Regions from separate parts of the Methylomonas rapida genome, predicted to be linked through region 1. Evidence: riboswitches for the same ligand, from Rfam matches in the RefSeq annotation. Region 1 holds a riboswitch; each other region holds the start of a gene.
What was found. A riboswitch is a leader RNA that binds a small molecule or an ion and turns the genes downstream of it on or off. The one in region 1 is predicted to bind cyclic di-GMP.
Positions count from the first base shown of each region.

Region 1 (4,347 bases):
ACCAAAACCGCTCAGTGTGAACCATAGCGATCGTCTTGGCATAAAGAAGAACGATCATAAAAACGACACAACCAGTGCCGATGACGAATTCGCGGACGACCACCGCCAATACTCGGGTCGCTCGACATAGCCTTTGCGAACCGGGTTTTCGTGGATGTAGTTCAGTTTCTGCAGATAAAACGCCGGATTCTCGATTTTCTTTGGCGCATTGGTATCATGCCAGAAATGGTATTTTCCTGATTCGTCGATAAACAACTCCAAAACCCGCGACTCATGGGTCTCGATATTTTCCTTGAGTTTCTTCGAGGTAAAGCGTTTGAAGTCGCGCAGAAAACCAGCTACATCCGGCGAGGTCACGATCAGATGCAAATGATTCAGCATGAACACGTAGCCATTGAGCTCTAAACCCTTTTGCTGCTGGCAATAGCGCAACGAATCCGCCAATATTTGCCAGCGGTTGAAGCGATCGAACAGGTAATACCAGCGTTGGACGGTTAGCGTCAAATAATAGGTGCCGCTGTTGAGTTCGGTTGCTATCCCCCTGCGTCAGAATAGTTGTCGCCTCAAATTTTCAGACTGTATGAAATTTGAGATTTAAACATGAAGTATTCAAAAACCCGTTATTCTGATGAATTCAAAGAACAAGCCTTGGCCAAAGTCTATAGCCGAGGCAATCGCAGCATACAAGCCATCGCTGATGAATTGAATCTCAGCGTGCACACCTTAAAAACCTGGATGAGCCACACAGCACTCGACGATAAGAACTGTCGGCCATAGGCATCGGTCACCAGGGCCAATAAGCCGTTTTGGTAAGAGAGTTCTGTTTTATTGTTATTGCGGTCAGTGATGGATTTCAGCATCCAAGGCTCAACGGCAGCGATTCTTAGCGGATTACCGGGAATTTTTTCGAAGTGGAAGCTTGTGCCGCCCTGCCGATTGGTAATATCGATCGAACCGTCGGAATTTTGGATGACGGTTTGCTGTGTGCCGGAAATGGATGAAAGTGAACCGCTCCTGCCCGAGCGTTGATATTTGGTGACGATCCCGCCCGGACTCATTTTGAATACATCGCTGCCTTGGGTGAACAGAAAGATGTTGTAGGAGTGACTCCAACCAAAGCCCAATACGGTGTCCAGGGATGCGCTTTCGCCGTTGGCATTGTTGCTGGCATAACGCAGGGATAGAGACAAGCCTTCTTCGTTAGTACTGGATGTCGTCAGGACAGGGTAGGTTTCACCAAAGAGCCCTTCGGTATTAGAAACGAAACTGTTCGTTGAGCATTCACTACTGGGGCCGTTGAGGCTTGTGCCATCAGAACTGCATTGTTCAGGGCAATCTGAGCATGATTTTGCTGAACACGTGAAACCTGTGGCGCCTGTTATGCAGAAAACCCGTTTGGCACCGATGAATTTGGCTTCGACGGGACTGGAAAGCAAAACCAAGGCAGTGAAAAAAGTGGCTACAAAGAAGAAAATCCGGGCAGTTTGGTTCATGATGAACTCCTTTAGGCTTTCGCCTGCTTGCCGTTGGGGTAAGGATTTGTTGTCAGACGGAATTGATAATTTGCCTAACACCTGTGAAAACGGCGCATGATGGTTACTCCCAATAAAATTAAGGGCAGTGTCGCCGGCGTGGGTACCGTATAGCCGTATATTTCGGAGTCTGCTTCCGCGCTGATTTGATAGGTCTTGTTGTAATCGAGCAGGAACGAAACCCTTAAGGTACCTTGATTTTCGTGCAGGATGGTCGTGTTAGTACCAGAGATTGAATCCTGGAATTGATCAAAGGACAACAGTCCGTTGATGTCAAATAGTCTGAGGGTAGCGATGTGGGTGATGTCGACAAAGAAGCCTTCAGCATCAGCCGTTCCCAAAATACTGCCTTGATAATCCAATAAAAAATCGACCCATACACTGGTTTCGGTCGCATTGGGATTGGTGATCGTGAAGAAATTGTCAAAGGCAGACACCGCAAAGCCATCGGCCTGCATGTATTTGCGTTCCAAGTGAAGATCGGAATGCGTCGTGCCGGTTATGCCGGCGTTTGGATCAAGGCCAATTTGAGTGCCATTTTCCACAGTATAGTCAGCCAAGGAGCTGACATGGGCTGTGTTTGCAATTGCCTGGATTGAGCCATCATTGCCAAATAAAGAATTGCTGTCATTATCAGGAACGCTGTCGGAATCCGCCGCATGCGCTCTGACATCACCGTACCAGACATCAGTCCACTGCAGTTGTGCGCTGGTATCGCTCAAGGCAAATCTTAGGTTGTTGATCGCCATGTTGCTGGAAGCAGCCACAAATGCGGCTTGTACCTGTCCGGCGCAAAAAAATGCCAAACAAAAAAACGCATTCACTGTGTTCCGGAAAAATTTCGCATGTGTTGCCATGGCACTCCCCTTTGATATTTTGGACATAAAAAAGCCGAACCGCGAGATGAGACTTTTACGCTGTCTCTCTCGGCAGTACGGCTTTCCTATTTCTGGAGGATCCGTGACTTTCTGTCCCTACCTTACGGATAGGTTTAGCGAAGGTGAATTTTTTCGCTATATAACATCTGGGCTATGTGCTTGCAACCAAGTTTTTAAGTCAGTATTTTTTAGAAAGATTATCTGCCTTATTGATACAGTTAATCATCGAAAGATGAGAAACCACGAACACTCAGGCAGTTCCTAGCGAGCAGAAATTGTTCGGCCACAGCCATTGAGCAGAGTATTTTATTTGGCGGCTATGAGCATTCGGCGAGCGTTGTATGGGAAAACAGGAACCTGCATACCGTGATTGCGCCTCTATGGCGAAAATGACAACGGGGCATGTATACAATCGTTATAAATGGCGGCTTTGCTGGATGCAAAACCGCCCGAAGATGTCTTTGTTAGTTCAATCCATGCCTTATGCACTAATCCGCATGGATGAGCGATTTTATCTTCGATGGCTCTGAAGATACCCGCAGCAAGGCGGGTATCGTAGCACCAAGAGATAACTATGGCTTAAATGCCGTTGGGGAAATCGTAGCTGTAATGTTTGCGCAGCGGTTTAACGACTTCCCATTGGCTATCGAGACCGGCCGGAAATACCACCAAGTCGCCCGGCACAATACGTACTGGCTCTCCTCCCGCTGGGGTAACCAGGATTTCGCCATCCAGCACGTAGGCGCATTCGGTTTCGTCGAAATCGATCGGGAATTTGGAAACTTCTTTTTCCCAAATGTCCCAGTTGGAGACGCCCAGTTCCTGTAAACGTTCTTCGCTGGGGTTGTGTTCAATTTTGATTTCTGTCATGTCTCAAATCTATTCAAGTGAAAATAAGGCGATATTCTAGCATTTTGCTGGCCCAGTCTCGCCGAAACTGTCCAATATCAGCGCACCAAACTCAGCAAAACACCTGCCGCCACGGCCGAGCCGATCACGCCGGCCACATTAGGCCCCATCGCGTGCATCAACAAAAAGTTGTAGGGATTACTTTCCTGGCCGACTTTATTGGCTACCCGTGCGGCCATTGGCACAGCGGATACTCCCGCGGCGCCGATCAAGGGATTGATGGGCGTGCTGCTAAAGCGGTTCATCACTTTGGCCATCAATACGCCACTCGCAGTACCGATTGAAAAAGCAATCGCACCCAGTCCCAGAATGCCCAGAGTTTCCAGTTTCAAAAAAGCCTCGGCACTCAGTTTAGAACCCACGGAAAGTCCCAGGAATATCGTCACGATATTGATCAGCTCATTCTGCGCGGTTTTGCTGAGCCTATCCACCACGCCAGAGGCGTTCATCAAATTACCCAGACAAAACATGCCTACCAAGGGCGCGGCAGATGGCAGCAAAAACGCCGTCAACGTAACCAGCATCAGCGGAAACACGATTTTTTCGGTTTGACTGACGGTACGCAGTTGCTGCATTTCGATTTTACGTTCGTCTTCTGTGGTCAAGGCCCGCATGATGGGCGGCTGAATCAACGGTACCAGGGCCATGTACGAATAAGCGGCCACGGCAATCGCACCCAATAATTCCGGAGCCAATTTGGAGGCCACATAAATCGCCGTCGGACCATCCGCGCCCCCGATGATCGCAATCGCCGCCGCTTGTTTCAAATCGAAGGACATGCCCGGCACACCATTCAATGCCAATGCGCCGAACAGCGTGCCAAAAATGCCAAACTGCGCGGCGGCCCCCAATAACAGGGTTTTGGGGTTGGCCAGCATCGGGCCAAAGTCCGTCATGGCTCCCACGCCCATGAAAATCAACAAGGGGAACATGCCGGATTTGATGCCGCCATACAGATAGTAAAGTATCCCTCCTTCTTCGGTCATGTCGGCGACAGGAATGTTACTCAGAATCGCGCCAAAACCGAT
Region 1 covers NZ_CP113517.1:2,449,761-2,454,107, forward strand. The annotation lists gene NM686_RS11585 (REP-associated tyrosine transposase) at 55-537, opposite strand; gene NM686_RS11590 (transposase) at 601-777, shown strand; gene NM686_RS11595 (hypothetical protein) at 1,306-1,593, shown strand; gene NM686_RS11600 (hypothetical protein) at 1,568-2,389, opposite strand; cyclic di-GMP riboswitch class I at 2,458-2,538, opposite strand; gene NM686_RS11605 (cupin domain-containing protein) at 2,990-3,280, opposite strand; gene NM686_RS11610 (sodium ion-translocating decarboxylase subunit beta) at 3,358-4,347, opposite strand, start outside.

Region 2 (4,347 bases), 1.4 Mb from region 1:
TGCCAAGTAAGAAAATCGAAAATTATCGTTTATATCACTGCAGGCTTCCTTTTAGCGTCTATACTACAATTCGGTCGCAGGGACTTATAGAAAAACAGCAATGGCAAAATTTACCGTCTATTTCAAAGATAAACCCATTTTTTCAGGTATTTACGATTCCGGCGTGGTGCATATCGGCCGGGACGACACCAACGAATTAGTGGTCGATAGCTTGGCGGTGGCGCCTGCCCACGCCGTGGCGGTCATCAAGGACGGCAAGTGCGTCATCAAGCAACTCAACGAAAAATTTCCGCTACTGGTCAATAATCAACCTTCCAAGGAATGGAATCTGCAAAACAACGACGTCATCAATGTCGGCAAGCATTACATCGTTTACAACGCGACCGAATTTTTTCATCAGCCGGTCGAATCGCCTCAAGCCGCGTCTTCCCAGGACCCTGACCTGGAGTTTTTGAACGAGAAGCTCGAAGCGGGCGCAAGGCAGCAGGAAGGCAAGCTGCAAGTGATGGATGGACCTCATATCGGTCGCATTCTTACGCTGAAAAAGGCCATGACGCGCCTCGGGCACGAAGGCGCCGGCGTGATAGTCATTGCCCGGCGTAAGGATGGTTATTATGTGTCGGCCTTGCAGGGCCACGACGGACTGCGGCTGAATAGGGAGCCATTGGGCGAGCGAACGGCGTTGCTGCGAAACAATGACGTGATCGAGGTGGACAAAACGCCGATGCAGTTTTTCCTGGAGTGATTCGGGTGACGGCAAAAACAGACGGCGAGAAAAGGCATTTCCAGCGCATCTTTTATGACGCCGAGGCATCGTTGCTGAACGATGAGTTCACGCTACCTTGCCGGATTGTCGATATTTCACTGAAAGGCTGTCTATTGAATCTGGAAAAGCCTTGGCCGGGTTCGGCGACGACGCCTTGCATGCTGATACTGAACCTCTCCGACGAAGCATCCATACGCATGAAACTGACTTTTGCTCACGGTTCTGGCACGCTGGCCGGTTTCAAATGTGACGATATCGACATCGACAGCATCACCAATCTACGCCGGCTGGTGGAACTCAATCTGGGGGATAGCGCGTTGCTGGAGCGTGAGTTGAGCGCGCTGGGCGGCTGGTAACTTTCTTCGACGGCGCCCTGTTTTCAGGTTTTGAGGTTCTGCAACCGCGGGACTGGTAGTCTTTACTGGTGCGCGGGCATTAAATCCAGGCCTGTTTTCTATCCAGCCACCTCAGGCTTAGCCAATACCACAGTGTCATTGGCAGCATCATGGCAAACCACTCCCAATCATCCATCAAAAACAGTTTGTTTATCCATTGGCTGTCATTGAAATAATGACTCCAGGGGATGCAATAAAAGCTGAAGACGATGCTGCTCCAGAGCAAAATCAGCGCGCCTCTTCGCGTCTCGATACTCGAAAATGCCAGAAATACCCAAATTGGCATGTCCTTGGTTTTTTGCATGCAAAATTCTCCGTAATAGATTGAGTTGATCAAGCAATTATTGCGCCCATTTTACAAAGGCGCAATTTGGCCGGCCATGGCCTGGAAGTCCGCGATCGAGATTGAGGCATTTGGCCTGAAAACTGCGTGATTTCCCATAATTCTATTCGCGAAAAAACATTTTAAGAATATTACCGAATGATGTAATTTTTTGAAACCTAGTGCTTTAGTGGGTTTTGGCATGAAAGCTGTCTCCAAAATATTGGGTTGAGTTTGTTGTGAGCGTTTTGGCCAAAAATATCGCATCAGATTGTTTGGTAGAGCTAAGGTCAGCCTGGCCACACCCGGCGCGAGGCGGGGTCGGAAAGCCACGGGTCTCAAGGAAATGAGATAGCCGGGTCGCCTCCTTTAGTGATGGGGAGGTCAAGATGGAGGTTAGGGCTATACCTTGTCTTGAACATTACTGTTTACTTATCTTGTCAACAGTATAAAGAGGAAATTATGAAAAAAATCGTTATGTCGTTACTGGCCCTGGCTAGCTTGCTATGCGGCAGCCAGGCATTCGCTCACGTGTCCTATCGTGACTTGAGTGTTTTAAGTCCATTCCAACGTTCAGTGACCAGCAATGTCGGTTGGGCTGATGCCGCGGAAGCTGATTGGGGCGATAGCCACCATGGCGCGTTTTTTAGCTTTACCCTGGCGACCGATCAACAAGTGAAAATCGATGTTACAGGCCTGGGGCAAGGCACTTATGCCAATTTGACTGCCGCGGGTTTGCCAAACGCTAGCACGCCTACCTATAGCACGGTTGCCGCGCTCACCGACGTGGGTTTCAGCTTGTACAAAGGCTTGTTGCCTGCTTCGACGTATGAAGGCGCCACGAACAGCGCTACAGGCGAGTTATGGATCGATTTCGCCGCGCAAGGTAAGCAAGGCGGCTGGAATGCGAATGGCGACATGACGCTGTATAACAACTCGGGTCAATCGGGCACGCTGGAATTTTTGCAAGCCGTCAACAACAGCCTGACAAACGCCGAAAGCCTGACCATTTTTCTGACCGCGGGCAGCTATACCATCACGGCCGGTGGCGCCATCGATCCAGCTAGCGGTGCTCACTCTGGCACATATGGTATCCAAGCCAGTATGGCGCCGGTCCCTGTTCCGGGTGCGGTATGGTTGTTCGGCAGCGCGATGGCCGGATTGATCGGCTGCGGTCGTCGTAAAGCAGTGGTTGCGGCTTAACGGCATCTCGCGGGCCTTGGTTTTGCAGCCAAGGCCTTATGTACTGAAAATCAGAGGAATTCTTGATGACAAAGAAACGACTAAATAAAGCCATTATCGGGATCTTGGGCGTGGCCGCAATCTCCGTATCCACCCAGGCCAGCGCCTTTACCGCCGTATCGTTGGGCGTTTTCACCGGCGACACGATCTCGCGCGATGATGCGACGCCTTACAAATCCTGGTCGGATATTCAAGCCAAAAGCAATATGGGCTGGGTGCATACAGCCGACTGGTTCAAATTACAGGTTGGTACGCAGGCGGACATAGCCGCTGGAAACACGTTCAATGTCGGATTCAGTTTGACTTCTAGAGGGACTAACCAGCCTCTAAATACCGGGGGGTTTAGCATTTGGACCAGCGGTACCAGCGCCATCGCAGAAGGCGGTGGCTTCCATGAATACAATCAGGTGCGCGGTCGCAATGACGGTGGCGTGACCACGAATAATGACATCGGTAATATCGTCGATGGACACGATGGCTGGGTCGGTTATGCGCAAAACGGCCTTTCCTTTAAGAATGGTGATCTCGATGATGTCGCCCATGGCGGCGCCTGGAACACCAATTCGCCTTTTTTGAGCGGTGGCGCCGCAAGTGCGTCGGCGAGCGCGGCAACCTTGAATCTGTTTGGCTTGAAGGCGGGTTACTATCTGATTGGCTTGGGCGGCGTATGCCCGGATAACGATTCGAGCTGCATGGGCCAATCACCGGCTTCGCGCCAATATACGTTCTCGGTTGCCACTGCCGCGCCGGTTCCCGTTCCTGGCGCCGTCTGGTTGTTCGGCAGCGCGTTGGCTGGCGTGGCGGGCATCAACCGGCGTAAACGTGCGGCTTGATCGAAATCTCAAGGAAAATGGACAGCCTGAGGGAAATGGGCAACACGTTTTGAACAGGATGATTTAGAACGCAGGGATGTTAATGGATTGACCTTGCCAGGAGGCAGACGACCCCGAATCACGGAATGGAGCCGGTTCGGGGTTTTTTATGGGTAAAAATTGACTATCCAAAATTGAACTTTTTGAATCCTATGGCCAAAAACAACAATCATCATCCCGCAAGTTTGTCTCGTCTCGACGCGGCGCCAAGCAAGGTTTTTCTATGGCTTACTGTCACCCTCAGCGGTGGCGCCGTGATGATTCTGGAACTTTTGGGTACCCGAATCATTGCGCCTTTTTACGGCGCCAGCCTATATGTCTGGTCTGCGCTGATTTCGGTCACAATGATTGCCTTGGCTTTGGGCTATTATCTCGGCGGTTTTCTGGCGGACCGATACCCAAGCCTTCGTTTGGCGCACGTGATCCTATTGGCGGCTTGCGCGACGAGTTTGATTCCCTTCCTTAGCGGGCCCATCTTGAACCTGACCAATCCACTGGGGATGCGGGCTGGCGCATTTGCCAGCGCCATGTTGTTATTTTTCCTGCCGTTGACGGCCTTGGCGATGGTGGGGCCCTTTGTCATCAAACTGGCGACCGAAACACTGGACGATGTCGGCAGTACGGTGGGCTCCGTTTACGCCATCAGCACCGTGGGCAGCGTGCTGTCTACCTTGATGCTCGGTTTCTTTTTGCTGCCGGCGTTTGGCAGCAGAACCATCATTTTCACGCTCGGCTGGGTGCTGGCATTTT
Region 2 covers NZ_CP113517.1:1,004,199-1,008,545, forward strand. The annotation lists gene NM686_RS04770 (FHA domain-containing protein) at 101-745, shown strand; gene NM686_RS04775 (PilZ domain-containing protein) at 751-1,122, shown strand; gene NM686_RS04780 (hypothetical protein) at 1,202-1,465, opposite strand; cyclic di-GMP riboswitch class I at 1,772-1,851, shown strand; gene NM686_RS04785 (hypothetical protein) at 1,946-2,686, shown strand; gene NM686_RS04790 (VPLPA-CTERM sorting domain-containing protein) at 2,752-3,558, shown strand; gene NM686_RS04795 (fused MFS/spermidine synthase) at 3,750-4,347, shown strand, end outside.
Region 2: another riboswitch for cyclic di-GMP. It lies ahead of NM686_RS04785 (hypothetical protein); the one in region 1 lies ahead of NM686_RS11600 (hypothetical protein).

Region 3 (4,347 bases), 1.5 Mb from region 1:
CACCATCGGCTCGTCACATTGCAAAGCCCCTTGTTCGGCCAAGAGACGTTGCGCAATCTCCTTGAAATTGAACATCTCGGGGCCAAACAAAATCGGCACCCCGGCTAAGGCGGGCTCCAGCACATTGTGCCCTCCGACAGGCACCAGACTACCGCCCACAAAGGCCACATCGGCCGCCGCATAGAGCATTTTCAATTCGCCCATGCTATCGGCGATGTAAACATCGGTAACCTCGGAAACAGGCAGCGACTCACTGCGCATTACGGCATCAAGCCCCTGATCCGCGCATAATTGCTCTACCTGCCGGAACCGCTCCGGATGCCTTGGCGCAATCAGCAACAGCAACTCGGGAATACGCTGCTTTAACCGTTGATAAACCGGCAATAATAGCGACTCCTCGCCGTGATGGGTACTGGCCGCAATCCAGACAAAGCGGCCAGCGAAAAGCTGCCGTCGCATTGCCCGGCCAGCCGCAAGCAAGCTATCGTCTATCGCCAGATCGAACTTGAGGTTGCCCAGCACCGTTACCCGCTCAGGCATCGCGCCTATCTCGATGAATCGCCTCTTGTCTTCTTCGGTTTGCGTGGCGATTTGATCAACACACGCCAGGGCGGGCTTAATCAACCAGGAGATCTTTTGATAAGCAGGCGCAGAACGCGCCGACAAACGCGCATTGATCACAAACAGCGGAACTTCCTGCTCGGCGCACATCGCAAATAAATTGGGCCAGATTTCCTTTTCCATGAAGATAGCCATTTTGGGACGAAAATGCGCAAAAAAACGCACTAGAACCGCAGGCAAATCATAGGGCAGATACACATGTTCAACTCGATCCGCCAGAACCGCGCGTACTCTAGCCGAACCCGTGGGGGTCGTAGTCGTGACCAAAAAGCGTTGACCAGGATGCTCCGATTGCAGCAAACCGATCAACGAAAATGCGGCCTCGGCCTCTCCCACCGAAACGCAATGAAACCAAACCACATTCCTTACCGGCGTTGACGCATAAAACCCCAGACGCTCACGCCAGCGCCGGCGATAATCCACTGCCTTGACGCCTCGCCAATACAGCCGCAACAAAACAAAAGGCAAAGCACAGTAAAAAATTAACGTATAGATATGTCGCATGTTCTCGTAACTTAAGCCTGGGCCGACAGTACCTCAACGGCCATTTTGCGTGTAATCATGCCATATCACGCGACACAAATGGGACTGATTGCTTGAATTTTGCCGCCAAGTCGAATAGGGATAACGGTGGTTAGGGGGTATTGGTGACCCGACCGCAATGACGTTTGACCGCCTTAATACCGAAGAAATGTCATTACGAATAGTCTTTGAAAAAAGCAAAGATTGCTCAGGACTAACGGAGGGGGAATAAATCCGCGAACACTTGGCGCGGCCAAGCGATTCTCGCGTGCCAATTAAACGAGTAAATCAATAAAGAAGCCATCCGTGGCAGTCATCCTGACCTATCCTAAATTTCCCTGCACTGAAAAACTCAACGGATTTTCAGCGACTTTTAAAACATTTTATGCAGCAACGGCTGTTTTGCGACGACCGAAGCCGACCAGACCGGCGATCGCGCTACCGAATAACCAGACGGCCCCCGGAACCGGCACCGGCGCAGAGGTAATGCTTAACGCATATCCATCAACACCGGAATTCCAGCGCGAGAAACCAACCCCACCCAAGTAGATCGAATACACTTTGCCGGCTTCCGCCAAAAAGGTATATCCGTTTATTGAATCGACGTTATCGGAGTAACCGATATTGGTCAGACCGGTGGTGCCGAATGGATTGTCTTTAGTGAAAGGATTCGACGCATTATTCCAGGCGCCGTGATGGCTATAGTTGCCTGTGTTGGTGTCCATGCCTTCGAATACCGTGACGCCAAAGCGGCTAAATAAGCCATTCACCGTTGAAAGATTCAACGTGACGTTTTGGGTGACCAGAGATTTAATTAAACCTATATCCGTTTGATGCTTCCAGCCAGTTGGACCGGTCGTTGTTAGATTTCCATCCTTGTCCGTCCCATTATCATTCCACGCACCACCACCTGTATCGATTTCCGCGGCAAAACCATAATGTTCCAAGGCATTGGCTGAAGATACTTCCAGGCTATCTCCGGCGCCGTGAATGGTTGCCGCCCAGTTCAGATGAGAGCTTCCAGTGTAGCCAAAAGGCAGCGCACCACCTGAAGTACCCAACCAAGGCACCAGCGAACCTTTGTTACCTTGACTTTCAGGGCCTGTAGCGACGGCATCAGCGTCAGTACCATCGTAAACACGCGTCCAACCGTCGGTCTGAGTCGCAGCGACTGTCGTGAAAGTGTTGTACATCACATGCGCGGAAGCCGTTGAAGCACTTGCAGAAAGAACCGCGCCCGCAATTGCCAATGCCAATTTTGTTTTAGTCATAATTTTTCCTTTCCTAACTTTTGTTTAAACGTGCATCCCCAAGCAGGCGAACACACTCGCACCTCTCAACTCCGAGAGAGCAACCCGGCCATCTTGTTAGGCGCAAGATCCGTGGTTTTCCGAGCCCGCCTCACGACGGGGGTGGCAAAAACATAAAGCCCCAATATTTTTTGACACAGCCTTAAACTCGTCCCAATCAGGCCAGCACAAAAACGATGGGCACCTTTTATTCATTCTGATTACCAGCTCCCGACGATGTCCAGGCGTACAACGTTGTAATCCATGTCTGTCAGCTGCAATCATAATTTAGCAAAAGCGATGCCAATCATGAAAACCCTGGAATACCCCGCATCAGAATCATCGACCAAACGGGCTTTTTGGCAGAATTAGGTGATTCCACTCAGTTTATTGTGTGAAATCGCTCACTTTGTGACGAAGACCAGCGCCATCCACCCACATCCCACACAAACTGACAGCCAAACTTTCGGCGACACACATAATGCCTAACCTAAAGACAGTAATGTGTTACAATATAACATCCCAATCACTGTTTGCTTCACTTCCCATGAGAAGAGCTACCGTCTTTCTGCTATCACTTCATCCCGTCACCATCCTCGCCGATCAAGCTCTTGCGCCAGACCTGGAACTGGAATCGGTGATCGTTACGGCTCCTTTAGCAGTGAAACTCTCGGAAAGCGCCGCACCGGTAACGGTTTTGAGCGGCGACGAGTTGCGCATGAAAACCGGCCACAGCATCGGCGAGACACTTAAAAACGAACTGGGCATCAGCAGCCAGTCGTTCGGCCCCGGTGTCGGTACGCCGGTGATTCGTGGACAGGCCGGGCCTCGCGTACGGGTACTGAACAATGGCATCGGCGCCAACGACATGTCCGCGATCAGCCCGGACCATGCCACCAGCGTCGAGCCCCTATTGGCCGACCGTATCGAGGTGTTGCGCGGGCCGGCGACGCTATTGTACGGAAGCGGCGCCATCGGTGGCGTGGTGAATGTCATCGATAGCCGCATTCCAGGCCAGATGCCCGATAAAGCCTTGGGCGGCGCGTTGGAACAGCGTTTCGACTCCACCAGCGACGAAACCAGCACTGCGCTGAGAATCGACGGCGGCCAAGGCAACCTGGCCTACCACCTGGACGGTTTTTACCGCCATCGCGACAATCTGGATATCGGCGGCCGGGCGATCGATACCGCCAAAGTGGCCATTACCGATCCGTCGCTGGAAATCGTCGACAATCCCGAAGGTTATCTGGAGAACACCGGCGCCGAAGCCATCAGCGGCTCGGCCGGTTTATCCTGGATCGATGATTTCGGCTTTGCCGGCGCGTCCATCAACAACATCAACAACAACTACGGCATTGCCCCGGATGGTACCGGCGAAGAAATCGTGCAAATCGCCATGCGGCAGAATAAATACGATTTCAAGAGCGAACTGGATAACCCGTTTAAATTCGCCAAAGCCCTACGCACCCGGCTGGGCTATACCGATTACCAGCACACCGAAATCGCCAATGGCGAAATGGGCGCGCTGTTTACCAATAAAACCTACGAAGGCCGCATCGAGCTCGAACATCAAGACATCGGGCCGTTCCGTGGCGTGGTCGGCTTTCAGGCGCAATCCAGCGATTTTCAAGGCCTGCATTACCACACGCACCACCACGATGAGCATGAGGATGATCACGCGCACGAGGAAGAAGATCATGATGAACATGACGAGCACGATGGCGAACATGAAGGCCCATTGGTGGAAAACATCGTGCCGCGCTCGGACGTGCAGAGTTACGGCGTGTTTGCCGTGGAATCTTTTGACGCCGGCCCTGTGACCTACCAATTCGGCACCCGCGTCGAACAGACCGACATCCGCCCGGACGGCATGCAAAGCTTCAGCTATACGCCGGTTAGCGCCTCGGTGTCGGCC
Region 3 covers NZ_CP113517.1:941,685-946,031, reverse strand. The annotation lists gene waaA (lipid IV(A) 3-deoxy-D-manno-octulosonic acid transferase) at 1-1,125, opposite strand, end outside; gene NM686_RS04505 (hypothetical protein) at 1,527-2,414, opposite strand; cyclic di-GMP riboswitch class I at 2,490-2,570, opposite strand; gene NM686_RS04500 (TonB-dependent receptor) at 2,980-4,347, shown strand, end outside.
Region 3: another riboswitch for cyclic di-GMP. It lies ahead of NM686_RS04505 (hypothetical protein); the one in region 1 lies ahead of NM686_RS11600 (hypothetical protein).